2 regions of the Xanthomonas sp. NCPPB 2250 genome follow, and region 1 is predicted to be linked to the other one. Evidence: predicted binding sites of a transcription regulator. Region 1 holds the regulator's gene; the other holds the start of a gene.
The links. The regulator HrcA, encoded in region 1, represses chaperone genes, less so after heat shock. The targets are predictions, from matches to a motif close to TTNGCACTCNNNNNNNNNGAGTGCNAA.
Positions count from the first base shown of each region.

Region 2: AC1PMG_RS19600 (co-chaperone GroES) is a predicted target of HrcA. The motif match lies at 3,867-3,893, and genes of this name have one in related genera.

Region 1 covers NZ_CM161520.1:2,107,180-2,114,956, forward strand. The annotation lists gene recN (DNA repair protein RecN) at 1-1,485, opposite strand, end outside; gene hrcA (heat-inducible transcriptional repressor HrcA) at 1,597-2,655, shown strand; gene grpE (nucleotide exchange factor GrpE) at 2,831-3,352, shown strand; gene dnaK (molecular chaperone DnaK) at 3,498-5,423, shown strand; gene dnaJ (molecular chaperone DnaJ) at 5,582-6,712, shown strand; gene pdxY (pyridoxal kinase) at 7,148-7,777, shown strand, end outside.
Region 2 covers NZ_CM161520.1:4,791,933-4,799,709, forward strand. The annotation lists gene AC1PMG_RS19585 (FecR family protein) at 1-1,023, opposite strand, end outside; gene AC1PMG_RS19590 (RNA polymerase sigma factor) at 1,020-1,568, opposite strand; gene groL (chaperonin GroEL) at 1,746-3,392, opposite strand; gene AC1PMG_RS19600 (co-chaperone GroES) at 3,530-3,817, opposite strand; gene AC1PMG_RS19605 (endonuclease) at 4,098-5,876, shown strand; gene cutA (divalent-cation tolerance protein CutA) at 6,033-6,365, shown strand; gene AC1PMG_RS19615 (protein-disulfide reductase DsbD family protein) at 6,370-7,777, shown strand, end outside.

The DNA.
Region 1 (7,777 bases):
GGCGGCGACCTGCGGCAGGTGGGTCACGCACAGCACCTGGCGCTGCTCGCCGAGCGCGCGCAGCTTCTTGCCGACGATGTCGGCGACGGCGCCGCCGATGCCCGAGTCCACTTCGTCGAAGACCATGGTCGGGACCGCGTCCAGGCCCAGCGCGGCGACCTCGATCGCCAGCGAGATGCGCGACAGTTCGCCGCCGGAGGCGACCTTGCGCAGCGCGCGCGGCGGCTGCCCGGCGTTGGCGGCGACCAGGAACTCGACCCGCTCGGCGCCGGCCGGGTCCGGCCGTTCGGTGTCGTGCGGCTCAAGCTGGATCAGGAAGCGGCCGCCGCCCATGCCCAGTTCGCCGATCAGGGCGGTGGTGTCGTGCGACAGCGCTTGCGCGCCACGGTCGCGGGTGGCGGTCAGTGCGGCCGCGGCGTCGCGCCAAGCCTGGGTGGCCTGGGCGATCTCGGCGTCGAGCACGTCCAGCCGCTCGCCGGCGCCGCGCAGGCTCTCCACTTCGGCGAGCAGGGCGTCGCGGTGGTCGGCCAGCGCGTCCACGCCGATGCGGTGCTTGCGCGCCAGGTCGTGCAGGCGGCCGAGCTTGCGCTCCATCTCGTCGAACTGCGCCGGGTCGGCGTCCAAGTCGTCGCGGACCCGGTCGATCAGCGCCAGCGCTTCCTCCAACTGGATGCTGGCGCTGTCGATCAGCGCCTGTACTTCGGCCAGGCGCGGGTCGTACTCGCCGACCTTGCCAAGTTCGTGGCGGGTCTGCTGCAGCAGATCCAGCACCGCCGGCGCCTCGTCGCCGTTGAGCCGCTGCGCCGCGCCTTCGCAGGCGCCGATCAGTGCGGCGGCGTGGGCCTGGCGGCGGTGGTTGGCGTCCAGGGCGGCGATCGCCGCCGGGTCCAGGTCCTCGCGCTGCAGTTCGGCCAACTGGTGCTGCAGGAAACCGATGCGGTCGCTGACGTCGCCCTGCGCGAGCAGGGTCTCGCGCTCGCTGAGCAGACCCTGCCAGCGGGCGGCGGCGGCGCGCACCGCGGCGCGCTCGGCGTCGTTGCGGGCATAGGCGTCGAGCAGGCCGAGCTGGCTGCCGCGCGAGAGCAGGGCCTGGTGTTCGTGCTGGCCGTGGATCTCGACCAGGTGGCCGGCCAGCTCCGCCAGTTGCGACAGGGTCACCGGGCGCCCGTTGATCCAGGCGCGCGAGCCGCCGTCGGCGCGGATCACCCGCCGCAGCTGGCAGTGGTCTTCGTCGTCGAGTTCGTTCTCGCGCAGCCAGGCGCGGGCCTGGGCGGGGGCGACGAACTCGGCCGACAGCTCGGCGCGGTCGGCGCCGTGGCGGACCACGCCGCTGTCGGCGCGCAACCCGGACAGGAAGCCGAGCGCGTCCACCATCAGCGACTTGCCGGCGCCGGTTTCGCCGGACACCACGGTCATGCCGGGGCCGAATTCCAGTTCGGTGCCGCGTACGACGGCGAAATCCTTGATCGAAAGATGTCTGAGCATGGGGTCTGCATCCGGGGCCGCGCAACGCTAGCATGCGCGGGTAGGTGGGCCAATGACTTGCCAAGCCGGCGTGCAGACATTATCTAAGGACCAGTCTCACGGGTTGATTCCATGCGCGCTTCCCCGGTCCATTCCAGCCTCGATCCGCGTGCCCGTCAGCTGCTGCGCACGCTGATCTCGCGCTACATCCGCGACGGCGAGCCGGTCGGCTCGCAGACCCTGGCCCGCCATGCCGGGCTGGACGTGAGCCCGGCGACGATCCGCAACATCCTGGCCGACCTGGAGGACGCCGGGCTGCTGAGCTCGCCGCACACCTCGGCCGGACGCGTGCCCACCGCCACCGGCTACCGGGTGTTCGTCGACAGCCTGGTGCAGATGCGCCCGCCGGCCGAAGGCGAGGTGGCACGACTGCGTGCGGAGATGGCCAATGCCGCCGGCACCCAGGCCTTGCTGGGCAGCGCTTCGGAGCTGCTGTCGGCGATGACCCACTTCGTCGGCGTGGTCAGCGCGCCCAAGCGCGAGCAGTTCGCGTTCCGGCACATCGACTTCGTGCCGCTGGACGCGCGGCGGGTGCTGGCGATTCTGGTGTTCGCCGACAACGAAGTGCAGAACCGGGTCATCGAGCCGCGCAAGGCCTACGAGCCGGGCGAGCTGGAGCGGGTGGCCAACTATCTGAACCGGCATTTCGCCGGGCGCGCGCTGGCCGACATCCGCGCCAGCCTGCTGCGCGACCTGCGCCATGCGCGCGACGAGATGGAGCAGTTGCTGGCGCACAGCGTCGAACTGGCCGAGCAGGCGCTGGCGCCGGCCGGCGACGACATGGTGCTGGCCGGGCAGACCAAGTTGATGGGTGTGCAGGGCCTGTCGGACCTGGAGCGGCTGCGCGAACTGTTCGAGGTCTTCGCCAGCAAGCGTGAGATCCTGCAGCTGCTTGAACGCACCATCCGCGCGCCTGGCGTGCGCATCTTCATCGGCGAGGAGACCGGCATGGTGCCGCTGGAGAGCGTGTCGCTGGTGACCGCCCCGTACATGGCCGGCGGCCAGGTGCTGGGCGTGCTCGGCGTGATCGGCCCCAAGCGCATGGACTACGACCGGGTCATCCCCCTGGTCCAGACAGCCGCCGACGTCCTCGGCGCCCGCCTGGATCCATCCCCACCCGGCGATCGCTGAGCGCAGCGCTGGTCGAAGCGCCGCCGCCTCATCCGCCAGCAGGCCATCCCGCCGCGCCCGGGCGAATCTCCAATCCCCAATCCCGAATCCCCAATCCCAGCCTCACTTGAATCCGCCCGCGCCGCCCACATAGGTGGTCCGGTAAGGCGGGACGTACCCCGCCAGGGATACGGACATGACGCAAGAGCACCCCGAATTCGATTCCGAACACCTGACCGAGGCGCAGCAGCCCTCGACCGATCCGCTGCAGGCGGAGATCGAGACGCTGCGCAGCGAACTGGCCCTGGTCAAGGCCGACGCCCTGCGCGAGCGGGCCGACCTGGAGAACCAGCGCAAGCGCATTGCCCGCGACGTGGAGCAGGCGCGCAAGTTCGCCAACGAGCGCCTGCTCGGCGACCTGCTGCCGGTGTTCGACAGTCTGGACGCGGGGTTGACCGCCGCCGGCAGCGAGCCCAGCCCGCTGCGCGACGGCCTGGAGCTGACCTACAAGCAGTTGCTCAAGGTCGCCGCCGACAACGGCCTGACCCTGCTCGACCCGACCGGCGAGCCGTTCAACCCCGAGCATCACCAGGCGATCAGCCAGGCCGAGGCCGAGGGCGTGGCCCCGGGGCATGTGATCCAGGTGTTCCAGAAGGGCTACCTGCTCAACGACCGCCTGCTGCGGCCCGCTTTAGTGGTCGTGGCCAAGCACGACTGAGCGCGCCGGCCGCCCGCGCCTGAACCCGGCGCGGCGGCGGTGGAACGCTAATTTGCGGCGATGGCTTGAATGACCTGCAGCCATCCCTATATCCGAACCAGATCCCGGCACTGGCCGGCTACACGACCTTTCAGGAGTCATTGCAATGGGCAAGATCATCGGCATCGACCTGGGCACGACCAATTCGTGCGTGGCGATCATGGACGGCGGCAAGGCCCGCGTCATCGAGAATTCCGAGGGTGACCGCACCACGCCTTCGATCGTCGCCTACACCAAGGACGGCGAAGTGCTGGTGGGCGCCTCGGCCAAGCGCCAGGCCGTCACCAACCCCAAGAACACCTTCTACGCGGTCAAGCGCCTGATCGGCCGCAAGTTCACCGACGCCGAAGTCCAGAAGGACATCGGCCTGGTGCCGTACAGCATCGTCCAGCACGACAACGGCGACGCCTGGGTGGCCACCGCCGACGGGCGCAAGCTGGCCTCGCAGGAAATCTCCGCGCAGGTGCTGGAGAAGATGAAGAAGACCGCCGAGGCGTTCCTGGGCGAGACCGTCACCGAGGCAGTCATCACCGTGCCGGCGTACTTCAACGACAGCCAGCGCCAGGCGACCAAGGACGCTGGCCGCATCGCCGGCCTGGACGTCAAGCGCATCATCAACGAGCCGACCGCGGCCGCGCTGGCCTACGGCCTGGACAAGGGCCAGGGCGGCGACCGCAAGATCGCGGTGTACGACCTGGGCGGCGGCACCTTCGACGTGTCGATCATCGAGATCGCCAACGTCGACGGCGAGAAGCAGTTCGAAGTGCTGGCCACCAACGGCGATACCTTCCTGGGCGGCGAAGACTTCGACAAGCGCGTCATCGACTACCTGGTGGAAGAGTTCAACAAGGACCAGGGCATCGACCTGCGCAAGGATCCGCTGGCGCTGCAGCGCCTGAAGGACGCCGCCGAGCGCGCCAAGATCGAGCTGTCGTCCTCGCAGCAGACCGAAGTCAACCTGCCGTACGTCACCGCCGACGCGTCGGGCCCGAAGCACCTCAACATCAAGCTGACCCGGGCCAAGCTCGAGGCGCTGGTGGAGGATCTGGTCAAGCGCACCATCGATCCGTGCCGCACCGCGCTGAACGACGCCGGCCTGCGCGCCAGCGACATCACCGAGGTGATCCTGGTCGGTGGCCAGACCCGCATGCCGAAGGTGCAGCAGGCGGTGGCCGAGTTCTTCGGCAAGGAGCCGCGCAAGGACGTCAACCCCGACGAGGCCGTGGCGCTGGGCGCCGCGATCCAGGGCGGCGTGCTGGCCGGCGACGTCAAGGACGTGCTGCTGCTCGACGTGACCCCGCTGAGCCTGGGTATCGAGACCCTGGGCGGCGTGTTCACCAAGATCATCGAGAAGAACACGACCATCCCGACCAAGGCCTCGCAGGTGTTCTCCACCGCCGAGGACAACCAGTCGGCGGTGACCGTGCACGTGCTGCAGGGCGAGCGCGAGCAGGCCCGCTACAACAAGTCGCTGGCCAAGTTCGACCTGTCCGGCATCGAGCCGGCGCCGCGTGGCCTGCCGCAGGTGGAGGTGTCCTTCGACATCGACGCCAACGGCATCCTGCACGTGTCGGCCAAGGACAAGAAGACCAACAAGGAACAGAAGGTCGAGATCAAGGCCGGCTCCGGCCTGTCGGACGACGAGATCCAGCGGATGGTCGCCGACGCGGAAGCCAACCGCGAGGAAGACAAGAAGTTCCACGAGCTGGTGCAGGCGCGCAACCAGGCCGATGGCCTGATCCACGCGACCCGCAGCGCGATCACCGAGCACGGCAGCAAGGTCGGCGGCGATGTCATCGGCAAGGTCGAGTCGGCGCTGGCGGATCTGGAAACCGCGATGAAGGGCGACGACAAGGGCCAGATCGAGGCCAAGACCAAGGCGTTGGAAGAGGCCGGTCAGTCGCTGTACGCGGCCGCGGCGGCGGGCGAGCAGCAGCCGGGCGGCAACGCCGGCGGCGCGCATGCGTCCTCGGCCCACGCCGACGACGTGGTCGACGCCGAGTTCACCGAAGTCAAGGACGACAAGAAGTAAGCCGGGATTGGGGATTCGGGATTGGGGATTCGCAAAGGCCTTGGCCTGTTGGTTCCCACTCCCATCCCTGTCCATCAAGTTTGTAAAAGCGGAAGAGCCGAGGCTCTCCGCTTTTGCATTGAACGAATCCCGACTCCCGAATCTCGAATCCCCGCCCCATGAGCAAACGCGACTATTACGAAGTGCTGGGTGTGGCCCGCACCGCCAGCGACGACGAGCTGAAGAAGGCCTATCGCCGTTGCGCGATGAAGTACCACCCGGACCGCAATCCCGGCGACCAAGCCGCCGAGGCCGCGTTCAAGGAATGCAAGGAAGCCTATGAGGTGCTGTCCGACGGCAACCGCCGGCGCATGTACGACGCGCATGGCCACGCCGCGTTCGAGCACGGCATGGGCGGGATGGGCGGCGGCCCTGGCGGCCCGGACATGGGCGATATCTTCGGCGACATCTTCGGCAACATCTTCGGTGGTGCCGGCGGTGGCGGACGTGCCCCGCGGCGTGGCGCCGACATCGGCTACGTGCTGGAGCTGGACCTGGAAGAAGCGGTGGCCGGCATCGAGCGCCGCATCGAGATTCCGACCCTGAGCGAATGCGAGCACTGCCACGGCAGCGGCTCGGAGGACGGCAAGGTCGAGACCTGCGTGACCTGCCACGGGCGCGGCCAGGTGCGCATCCAGCGCGGCATCTTCGCCATGCAGCAGACCTGCCCGCAGTGCGCCGGCCGCGGCCAGATCGTGCAGAACCCCTGCGGCGTGTGCCACGGCGCCGGGCGCGTGGAAGAGACCAAGGTGCTGTCGGTGAAGATTCCCGCCGGCGTCGACAACGGCGACCGCATCCGCCTGTCGGGCGAGGGCGAGGCCGGTCCGGCCGGCACCCCGCCGGGCGACCTGTACGTGGAAGTGCGCGTGCGCGAGCACCCGATCTTCCAGCGCGACGGCGACGACCTGCACTGCGAGGTGCCGATCCGCATCTCGCAGGCGGCCCTTGGCGACACCGTGCGCGTGGCCACCCTCGGCGGCGAGGCGGAGATCCGCATTCCGGCCGAGACCCAGACCGGCAAGCTGTTCCGCTTGCGCGGCAAGGGCGTGCGCTCGGTGCGCAGCCGCAGCGAAGGCGATCTGTACTGCCGGGTGGTGGTGGAGACGCCGATCAATCTCACCGCCGACCAGCGCAAGCTGCTGGAGCAGTTCGAGTCCACCTTCACCGGCGAGGACGCGCGCAAGCATTCGCCGAAGTCGGCCACCTTCATCGATGGGGTGAAGGGGTTCTGGGACCGGATGACGTCGTGACGTGAGCCGGGATTAGGGATTCGGGATTCGGGATTAGGGATGACCAGCCTGCGGCTGTTGGAAGCCGGGATTCGGGATTGGTGATGACCAGCCTGCGGCTGTTGAGAGCCGGGATTCGTGATGGTCCCGGTGTTGTTTCCCGCAGTGCTTTTGTGGGAGGGGCTTCAGCCCCGACGCTTTACCGTTAAAGCGTCGCGGCCGAAGCCGCTCCTACAAGTGGAATACTTCGCCGCTGAGCGGAGTGAGAAATAGAAATTCTTGATTCCGGATGGTGTTTGGACTTCTCCCGCATCCTGGCCCCGTTGTAGGAGCGGCTTCAGCCGCGACGCTTTCTCGTCGGAGCGTCGCAGCTGAGGCCGTTGTTGCTGAAAGCCTCCGCAACACCGCGCATGCGCGCGCCGCTGAGCGTCCTTGCGCCAGCGCTACACTAAGGCGATGAATGCTTCCGCCGACAGCTCCGCCGCAAGTCATCTCATCCATGGTCGCCGCCAGCGCCCCGACGGGCCGGTGCCGGTCGACGTCATTTCCGTGCAGTCGCAACTGGTCTACGGCCATGCCGGCAATAGCGCGGCGGTGCCGCCGTTGCGCGCGCTGGGCCTGCGTGTGGCGGAGATCCCGACCACGCTGCTGAGCAATGCGCCGTTCTACGCGACCTTGCGCGGCAAGGTGCTGCCGTCGGACTGGTTCGCCGACCTGTTGCTCGGCGCCAGCGAACGCGGCCTGCCGCAACGCGCGCGCATGCTGGTGTCCGGCTACTTCGGCAGCGTCGGCAATGGTGCCGCTTTCGCCGACTGGCTCGACGCCACGCTGCCGCAGTGCCCGACGCTGCGCTACTGCCTGGACCCGGTGATCGGCGATACGCATACCGGTCCCTATGTGGAACCGGGCCTGGAAGCGATCTTCGCCGAACGCCTGCTGCCGCACGCGTGGCTGGTGACGCCGAATGCGTTCGAACTCGGCCGCCTGACCGGCATGCCGGCACTGGCCCAGGACGAGGCGATCGCCGCGGCGCGCGTGTTGCTGGCGCGCGGCCCGCAGTGGGTGCTTGCGCATAGCGTCGGCGGC
Region 2 (7,777 bases), 2.5 Mb from region 1:
CACGCGGATGCCGTCGGCGCGCTGCTGCAGTTGCAGCGGATACAGCTGCGCCAGATGCATGAGGGTCTGCTCCGGCCGGTCCAGGCGGAAGCGCCCGGACACCTGCAGCGCACCCAGCGCCGGATCGGCGAGCACGATCGGCTGCGGCGAGCGCCGATTGAGCCGCTCGATCAGCCGCGCCAGCGGAATGCCGGCGGTCTGCAGCCAGCCCTCGCGCCAGTCGCCGGCCTGCGGATCGAAGCGCGTCAACGCGCCCAGGCCGGTGCCGGCCGTGTCGATGCGCATGCCGGCTGCCAGCACCTGGTGCGCGGCGCCGTTGTCGATCTCCACCCGCCCCGAATACACCGACAGCTCGCTGGTGGCGCCATCGCGCGCCAGGTTGAACACGGTGCCCAGCACCTGCACCCGCGCCGGGCCCAGATTCACCTGGAACGGGCGCTGCGGATCGTGGGCGACGTCGAAGAACACCTCGCCGCGCTCCAGCGCCACCTCGCGCCGCTGCGCGCGCAGTTGCACGCGGACCCGGCTGGCACCGTTGAGGGTGAGCACGCTGCCATCGTCCAGGCGCAGCACCCGGGTCTGTCCGGGCGCGGTCGTGGCCACGATCGGTGCCGGATCCGGGCGCAGCCGCGGCCACAACAGCACCGCCAGCAGCGCCAGGCCGGCCGCCAAGGCCGCCAGCGGCCGCCAGCCGCGACGGCGCGGACGCTGTGCCACGGGCACCGGCGCAGCGCCGGCAGACGCTGCCACCGCGCGTGGAGCGGGCACGCGGGCGGCGGCCGGCGCAACGGTGGCCACGGCCGGCGCGTCCGTCGGCGCGGCGTAGGCGGCCAGCGCCTCCAGCAGCGCCGCATCGTGGGCCAGCGCCCACAACGCATCGAACGCGGCGCGGTGCGCCGGATCGGCTGCCAGCCACTCGGCCAGGCCCGCTGGATCGCCACCCGCCGTGGCCAGGGCGCGCGCGACCCAGTCGGCCGCGGCGTCCTGCACCGCGTCATCGGCGGCGGCGTTGCCCTGCCTCATGCCGCGTCCTCCGGGCCACGCCGACCCGCCGCGGGCGGCGGCGCCGCGTCGCCACGCGCCACCGTCTCCTGCAGCCAGCGCAGGCCGCGGCTGACATGCTTCTCCACCGCCGCCTCGCTCAGGCCCAGCGCCTCGCCGATCTCGCGGTAGCCCTGCCCGCGCAGGCGGCTGCGCACGAACACCTCGCGGCGCAGCGGCGGCATGCCCTGCAGCGCGCGGGCGAAGGTCTCCACGCGTTGCCGCTGCATCGCCGCCTCCTCCACGCCCGGCGCCGGGCTGGGCACTTCGTCGTCGATGGGCTCGGTGCGCTGGCGCTGGCGCCGGCGCAGGTGGTCGTGCAGCAGGTTCAGGGCGATCGCCCTGGCCAGCGCGGCCAGGTCGGTGACCGCGTGGTCGCGTGCGTACACGACCACGCGCAGGAAGGTCTCCTGCACCAGGTCCTCGGCCAGCGACCAGTCGCCGGTGCGGCGGAACAGGAAGCGCTGCAACGCCGGCCGGTGCTGGTCCAGCCGATGCGGATCGAGTTGGCAGACCGGGGCGACCATGACCGCTCGCAGAGGCTGGGCGAGCGCAGCTTATAGCGCATCGGCATGCCACCGCGATGACCGGCATGCGGTGCGGCCGCCGCCGGCGCGCGCGCAAAACGCGCACAAAAAAAGAGCCCCGCATCGCTGCGGGGCTCCTTTCGACTGCGTGGAACAGGTCGGCCGAGGCCGGCTGGATCAGAAATCCATGCCGCCCATGCCGCCCATGCCGCCACCCATGCCACCCGGGGCGGCCGGCTCTTCCTTCTTCGGGGCCTCGGCCACCATCGCTTCGGTGGTGATCATCAGGCCGGCGATCGAGGCGGCGTTCTGCAGCGCCGAACGGGTCACCTTGGTCGGATCCAGGATGCCGAACTCGACCATGTCGCCGAACTCGCCGTTGGCGGCGTTGTAGCCGAAGTTGCCGCTGCCTTCCTTGACCTTGTTGAGGATCACGGACGGCTCTTCGCCGGCGTTGGTGACGATCTCGCGCAGCGGCGCTTCCATCGCGCGCAGCGCGATCTGGATGCCGTGGGTCTGATCTTCATTGGCGCCCTTCAGCTCGCCGATCGCGCTCAGCGCGCGCACCAGCGCCACGCCGCCGCCCGGGACCACGCCTTCTTCCACCGCCGCACGGGTCGCGTGCAGGGCGTCTTCGACGCGCGCCTTCTTTTCCTTCATCTCGATCTCGGTCGAGGCACCGACCTTGATCACCGCCACGCCGCCGGCCAGCTTGGCCACGCGCTCCTGCAGCTTCTCGCGATCGTAGTCCGACGAGGTCTCTTCGATCTGCGCCTTGATCTGCTTGATGCGCGACTCGATCGCCGAGGTGTCGCCGGCGCCGTCGATGATGGTGGTGTTCTCCTTGGAGACCTGCACCTTCTTGGCGCGGCCCAGATCCTTGATGGTCGCCTTCTCCAGCGCCAGGCCCACTTCCTCGGAGATCACGGTGCCGCCGGTCAGCACGGCCATGTCTTCCAGCATCGCCTTGCGACGGTCGCCGAAGCCCGGGGCCTTGACCGCCACGACCTTGACGATGCCGCGGATGGTGTTGACCACCAGGGTCGCCAGCGCCTCGCCTTCCACTTCCTCGGCGACGATCAGCAGCGGCTTGCCGGCCTTGGCCACGCCTTCCAGCACCGGCAGCAGGTCACGCACGTTGGAGATCTTCTTGTCGTGCAGCAGCACGAACGGGTCGTCCAGGTCGGCCTGCTGGCTCTGCTGGTTGTTGATGAAGTACGGCGACAGGTAGCCGCGATCGAACTGCATGCCCTCGACCACGTCCAGCTCGTTCTCCAGGCCCGAGCCTTCCTCGACCGTGATCACGCCTTCCTTGCCGACCTTCTTCATCGCGTCGGCGATGATGTTGCCGATCGACTCGTCGGAGTTGGCGGAGATGGTGCCGACCTGGGCGATGGCCTTGTCGTCGGCGGTGGGCTTGCTGATCTTCTTCAGCTCGGCCACGGCGGCCACGACGGCCTTGTCGATGCCGCGCTTGAGGTCCATCGGGTTCATGCCGGCGGCGACCGCCTTGGAACCTTCGCGGATCAGCGCCTGCGCCAGCACGGTGGCGGTGGTGGTGCCGTCGCCGGCGTTGTCGGAGGTCTTGGACGCGACTTCCTTCACCATCTGCGCGCCCATGTTCTCGAACTTGTCGGCCAGTTCGATTTCCTTGGCGACGGAGACGCCGTCCTTGGTGATGGTCGGCGCGCCGAAGCTCTTCTCGAGCACGACGTTGCGGCCCTTCGGGCCCAGGGTGGCCTTGACGGCATTGGCGAGGATGTTGACGCCGCGCACCATGCGCGAACGGGCGTCTTCACCGAAACGGATATCTTTGGCAGCCATGTGTGTTGCTCCGGGATTCGTGATTGGGGATTAGGGATTCGCTAAAGCGGGGAGTCGGGTCTGGATCCTGGATCGCGCGGCGCCTGGCGCCTTTGCCAATTCCGAATCCCGATTCCCGAATCCCGCGATCGGGGGCTTCAGCCCACGATCGCCAGAACGTCGTCTTCGCGCAGCACCTTGTACTCGACGCCTTCGGCCTTGTAGCTGGAACCGGCGTACTGGCCGTAGATGACCTTGTCGCCGACCTTCAGCGCCGGGGCGCGCACGCTGCCGTTGTCCAGCGGCTTGCCGGCGCCGACGGCCACGACTTCACCCTTGGTGGACTTTTCCTTGGCCGAATCCGGGATCACGATGCCGCCGGCGGAGATTTCGTCGGCTTCGATCGGCTTGACTACGACGCGGTCGTGAAGCGGCTTGATGCTCATTGAGTGAGACCTCTTAAGTGATTGATTGGTCTAGGAAAGGCCGGCGATGTTAGCACTCGCCCATGACGACTGCCAGCAACGCTCGCGAAAAAACCCGGTAGCGCCGGGATGCGCTTGATGTAGTGCCGTGGCCGGGGCTTTCAAGGGCGGGAGGCAAAAAATTTTTGCCGGGAACGTGCATTCGGTGGCAAGCAGTGACCGAATCCCGTCACAGTGTCACAGAGGCAGGCTAGGCTGAGCGCGGACCCAGGGGGGGATCCGTCACCAAAAGGAGTTGTCGATGAAGCCATCCGCCGTTGCGCTGCCGCTGGCCTGTTTGCTCGCCCTTGCCGGGCCGGCCCAGGCCGCCGTATTCATCAATGAATTGCATTACGACGATGCCACCGCCGCCGGCGACACCGGCGAAGGCGTGGAGATCGTCGCCACCGCCGGGGAGAGCCTGAGCGGCTACCGCGTCTACCTGTACAACGGCAGCAACCCGGGGTCGGCCACCGTCTACGCCAACAGCGCGGTGCCGGCCGGCAACCTGGTCAGCTGCGGCGGGCAGGTGCGCATCGCCACCGTCAGCTACGCCAGCAACGGCATCCAGAACGGGCCCAACGACGGCCTGGCGCTAGTCGACGGCAACGGTAAGGTGGTGCAGTTCCTCAGCTACGAGGGCGCCATCACCGGCGGCGGCGGCCCCGCCGCGGGCATGACCAGCCAGAACCTGCCGGTCAGCGAGAGCAACAGCACCCCGGCCGGCACCTCGCTGCAGCTGCGCGGCAACGGCAGTGCCGCGGCCGACTTCAGCTGGAGCGACAGCGCCACCAGCACCTTCGGCGCCTGCAACAACGGCCAGACCTTCGCCGGCGGTGGCGGCAGCAACGCCGCGCCGACGGTGACCGCCACCACCCCGACCCAGGGCGCCACCGACTTCCCCGCCGCCGGCGACCTGGCGGTGACCTTCAGCGAGGCGGTGAGCCTGGCCAGCGGCGCGTTCGGCCTGAGCTGCCAGCAGTCCGGCAGCGTGGCGCTGACCTATCCCAGCAGCGGCACCCAGTTCTCCCTGTCCACCAACACCGCGCTGAAGGCCGGCGAGAGCTGCACCCTGAGCATCGTCGCCGCACGCGTGAGCGATGCCGACGGCGCACATCCGGCGCAGGATCGCAGCGTCGCCTTCAACGTCGCCAGCGGCTCGGGCGGCGGCGGCAATGGCGCCGGCACCTACTATTCGCGGGTCAACACCTCCAGCCCCAGCCAGCTGCGCTGCTCGCTGCACGAGACGATCAAGGGCCACACCGTCTATCCGTACAGCAGCAGCTCCGGCACCGACACCTGGGCCATCCTGGAGATCGCCGACGAGGATCCGAACAACAGCCAGCGCGTCCTCGACGCCTACCGCAACCGCAGCTATGCCAAGGGCACCGACCGGGCCGGCAGCGGCAGCGGCCTGAAGTACAACCGCGAGCACAGCTGGCCGAACTCGCTGGGCTTCGGCACCTCCACCGGCAACAAGGGCCTGCCCTACGCGCCGTACACCGACACCCACATGCTGTACCTGACCGACGCCACCTGGAACGCCGACCGCGGCAACAAGCCCTACGCCAAGTGCGACAGCAACTGCGGCGAGCGCGCCACCGAGGCCAATGCCGGCTTCGGCGGCGGCAGCGGCCGCTACCCGGGCAATTCCAACTGGGTGCGCACCCCGGACGGCAACAGCGGCACCTTCGAGGTGTGGGACCACCGCAAGGGCGACATGGCACGTGCGGTGATGTACATGGCGATCCGCTATGAGGGTGGCGTGGATGCCAAGACCGGCCAGTCCGAGCCGGACCTGGAGCTGACCGACGACCGCAGCAAGATCGTCAAGACCTCGTCCTCGCCGGCCTACATGGGCCTGCTGTCGACCCTGATCGCATGGAGCCAGCAGGATCCGCCGGACGACGCCGAGCGCGCCCGCAACGAGGTGATCTACAGCTTCCAGGGCAACCGCAACCCGTTCATCGACCACCCGGAGTGGGCGACCTCGTCGCTGTTCACCTCGGCCAAGCCGGCCAGCTGCCAGTTGCTCAACTGAGCCGTGTTGACTCGCCCGCTGCATCTGCAGCGGGCGGGGATGATCCGCCATTCGGCTGCTGAAAAGCCGGGATTCGGGATTGGGGATTCAGAGCGGCGCCGGCTTTCCCCACGGGCGCCGCCAAAGCGCGGCCGGCATCCCTATACTGTCGGCCGCATGTCCGCGCCCGCCCTCCGCTTGCTGCTCAGCACCTGCCCCGATCCGGCCAGCGCCGCGCGGGTCGCCCAGGCGCTGGTCGACGAACGCCTGGCCGCCTGCGTCAGCCGCCTGCCCGGCGTGCAGTCCACCTACCGCTGGCAAGGCGAGGTGGAACAGGGCGAGGAAGTGCTGCTGCTGATCAAGACCGCCGCCGACCGCCTGCCCGCATTGCGGCAGCGGCTGTGCGCGTTGCACCCCTACGAGGTTCCCGAACTGGTCGAACTCGAGGTTGCCGGCGGCCTGCCGGCCTACCTGCAGTGGGTGCATGCCGAAACCCGTGAGGAACCGTAAGCCAATGACCCTGCTGCACCGCCTCGCCGCCCTGTGCCTGCTGGCCGTGGCCGCCTTCCCCGCCCTGGCGATCAGCGAAAAGGACCTGCTGCCGGTGGACCAGGCCTTCGCGCTGAGCGCACAGGCGCCCGAACGCGGCCGCATCGCGCTGCACTGGGACATCGCCAAGGGCTACTACCTGTACCGGCACCGCATCGCGGTGAAGGTGATCGGCGGCTTCAAGCCGAACCCGACCCTGCAGTTGCCGGCCGGCCACAAGAAGACCGACCCGTATTTCGGCGAGGTGGAGACCTACCGCGACGAACTGAACGCGGTGCAGAGCGGCGTCGCCGATCCCGGCACCAGCCGCGTGCAGTTGGAGGTGCGCTACCAGGGCTGCGCCGATGCCGGCGTGTGCTATCCGCCGCAGAAGCGCCTGCTCGAGGTCACCCTGCCGGCCGCCACGGCCGCCACCGATCCCGCGCCGGCACTGCCGCCACCGGCCGCGACGGGCGGGCTGCCGGGCAGCGGCCCGGGCGCAGGCAACGGCGCCAAGCCACTGTTCGGTCCCGGCCCCGGCGCCGCGGCGGTGCAGGGCCTGCCGCTGCCCTCGGACCAGGCGTTCCAGTTCGAAGCCATCGTCGGCGACGGCAACACTCTGCTGCTGCGCTTCACCCCGGCGCCCGGCTACTACCTGTATCGCGACCGCACCGCGCTGGCGCTGGAGGGTGCGCCCGGCATCCGCACCGGCATGCCGCGCTGGCCCAAGGGCAGCTCGCACCAGGACGAACACTTCGGCAACGTGGTGGTGTACTTCGACCAGACCGAGGTCACCGTGCCGCTGCAGCGCCAGCGCGCCGACGCCACCGCCGCGACCCTGGTGGCGACCTTCCAGGGCTGCCAGACCGACGGCATCTGCTACCCGCCGATGACCCGGCGGGTGAAGCTGGCGCTGCCCAAGGGCACCGTCACCCCGGCCGACCAGGCCGAGGTCAGCCCGCTGCTGGTGACGCCGCTGGACAGCCGCCAGGCCGACGCCAACGACGCGGCCGCGGCCACGGCCGCCGACGCCCTGCCGGCGACGCCGGACGCCTCGGCGCACAACGCCGCGCGCAGCGCCGCACCGCCGCCGGCCACGCAGAACCTGCTGTGGATCCTGCTGCTGGCGCTCGGCGGCGGCCTGCTGCTGAACCTGCTGCCGTGCGTGCTGCCGATCCTGTCGCTGAAGGTGCTGGGCCTGGCGCAGAGCGGCGAGAGCCGCGGCCGCGCCCGCAGCCATGCGCTGTGGTACACGCTGGGCGTGCTCGCCTCCTTCGCCGTGGTCGGCGGCATCGCCGTGGCCGCACGCCTGCTGTGGGGCTTCCAGCTGCAGCGCCCGGGCTTCGTCGCGGTGCTGGTGTACCTGATGTTCGTGGTCGGGCTGAGCCTGTCGG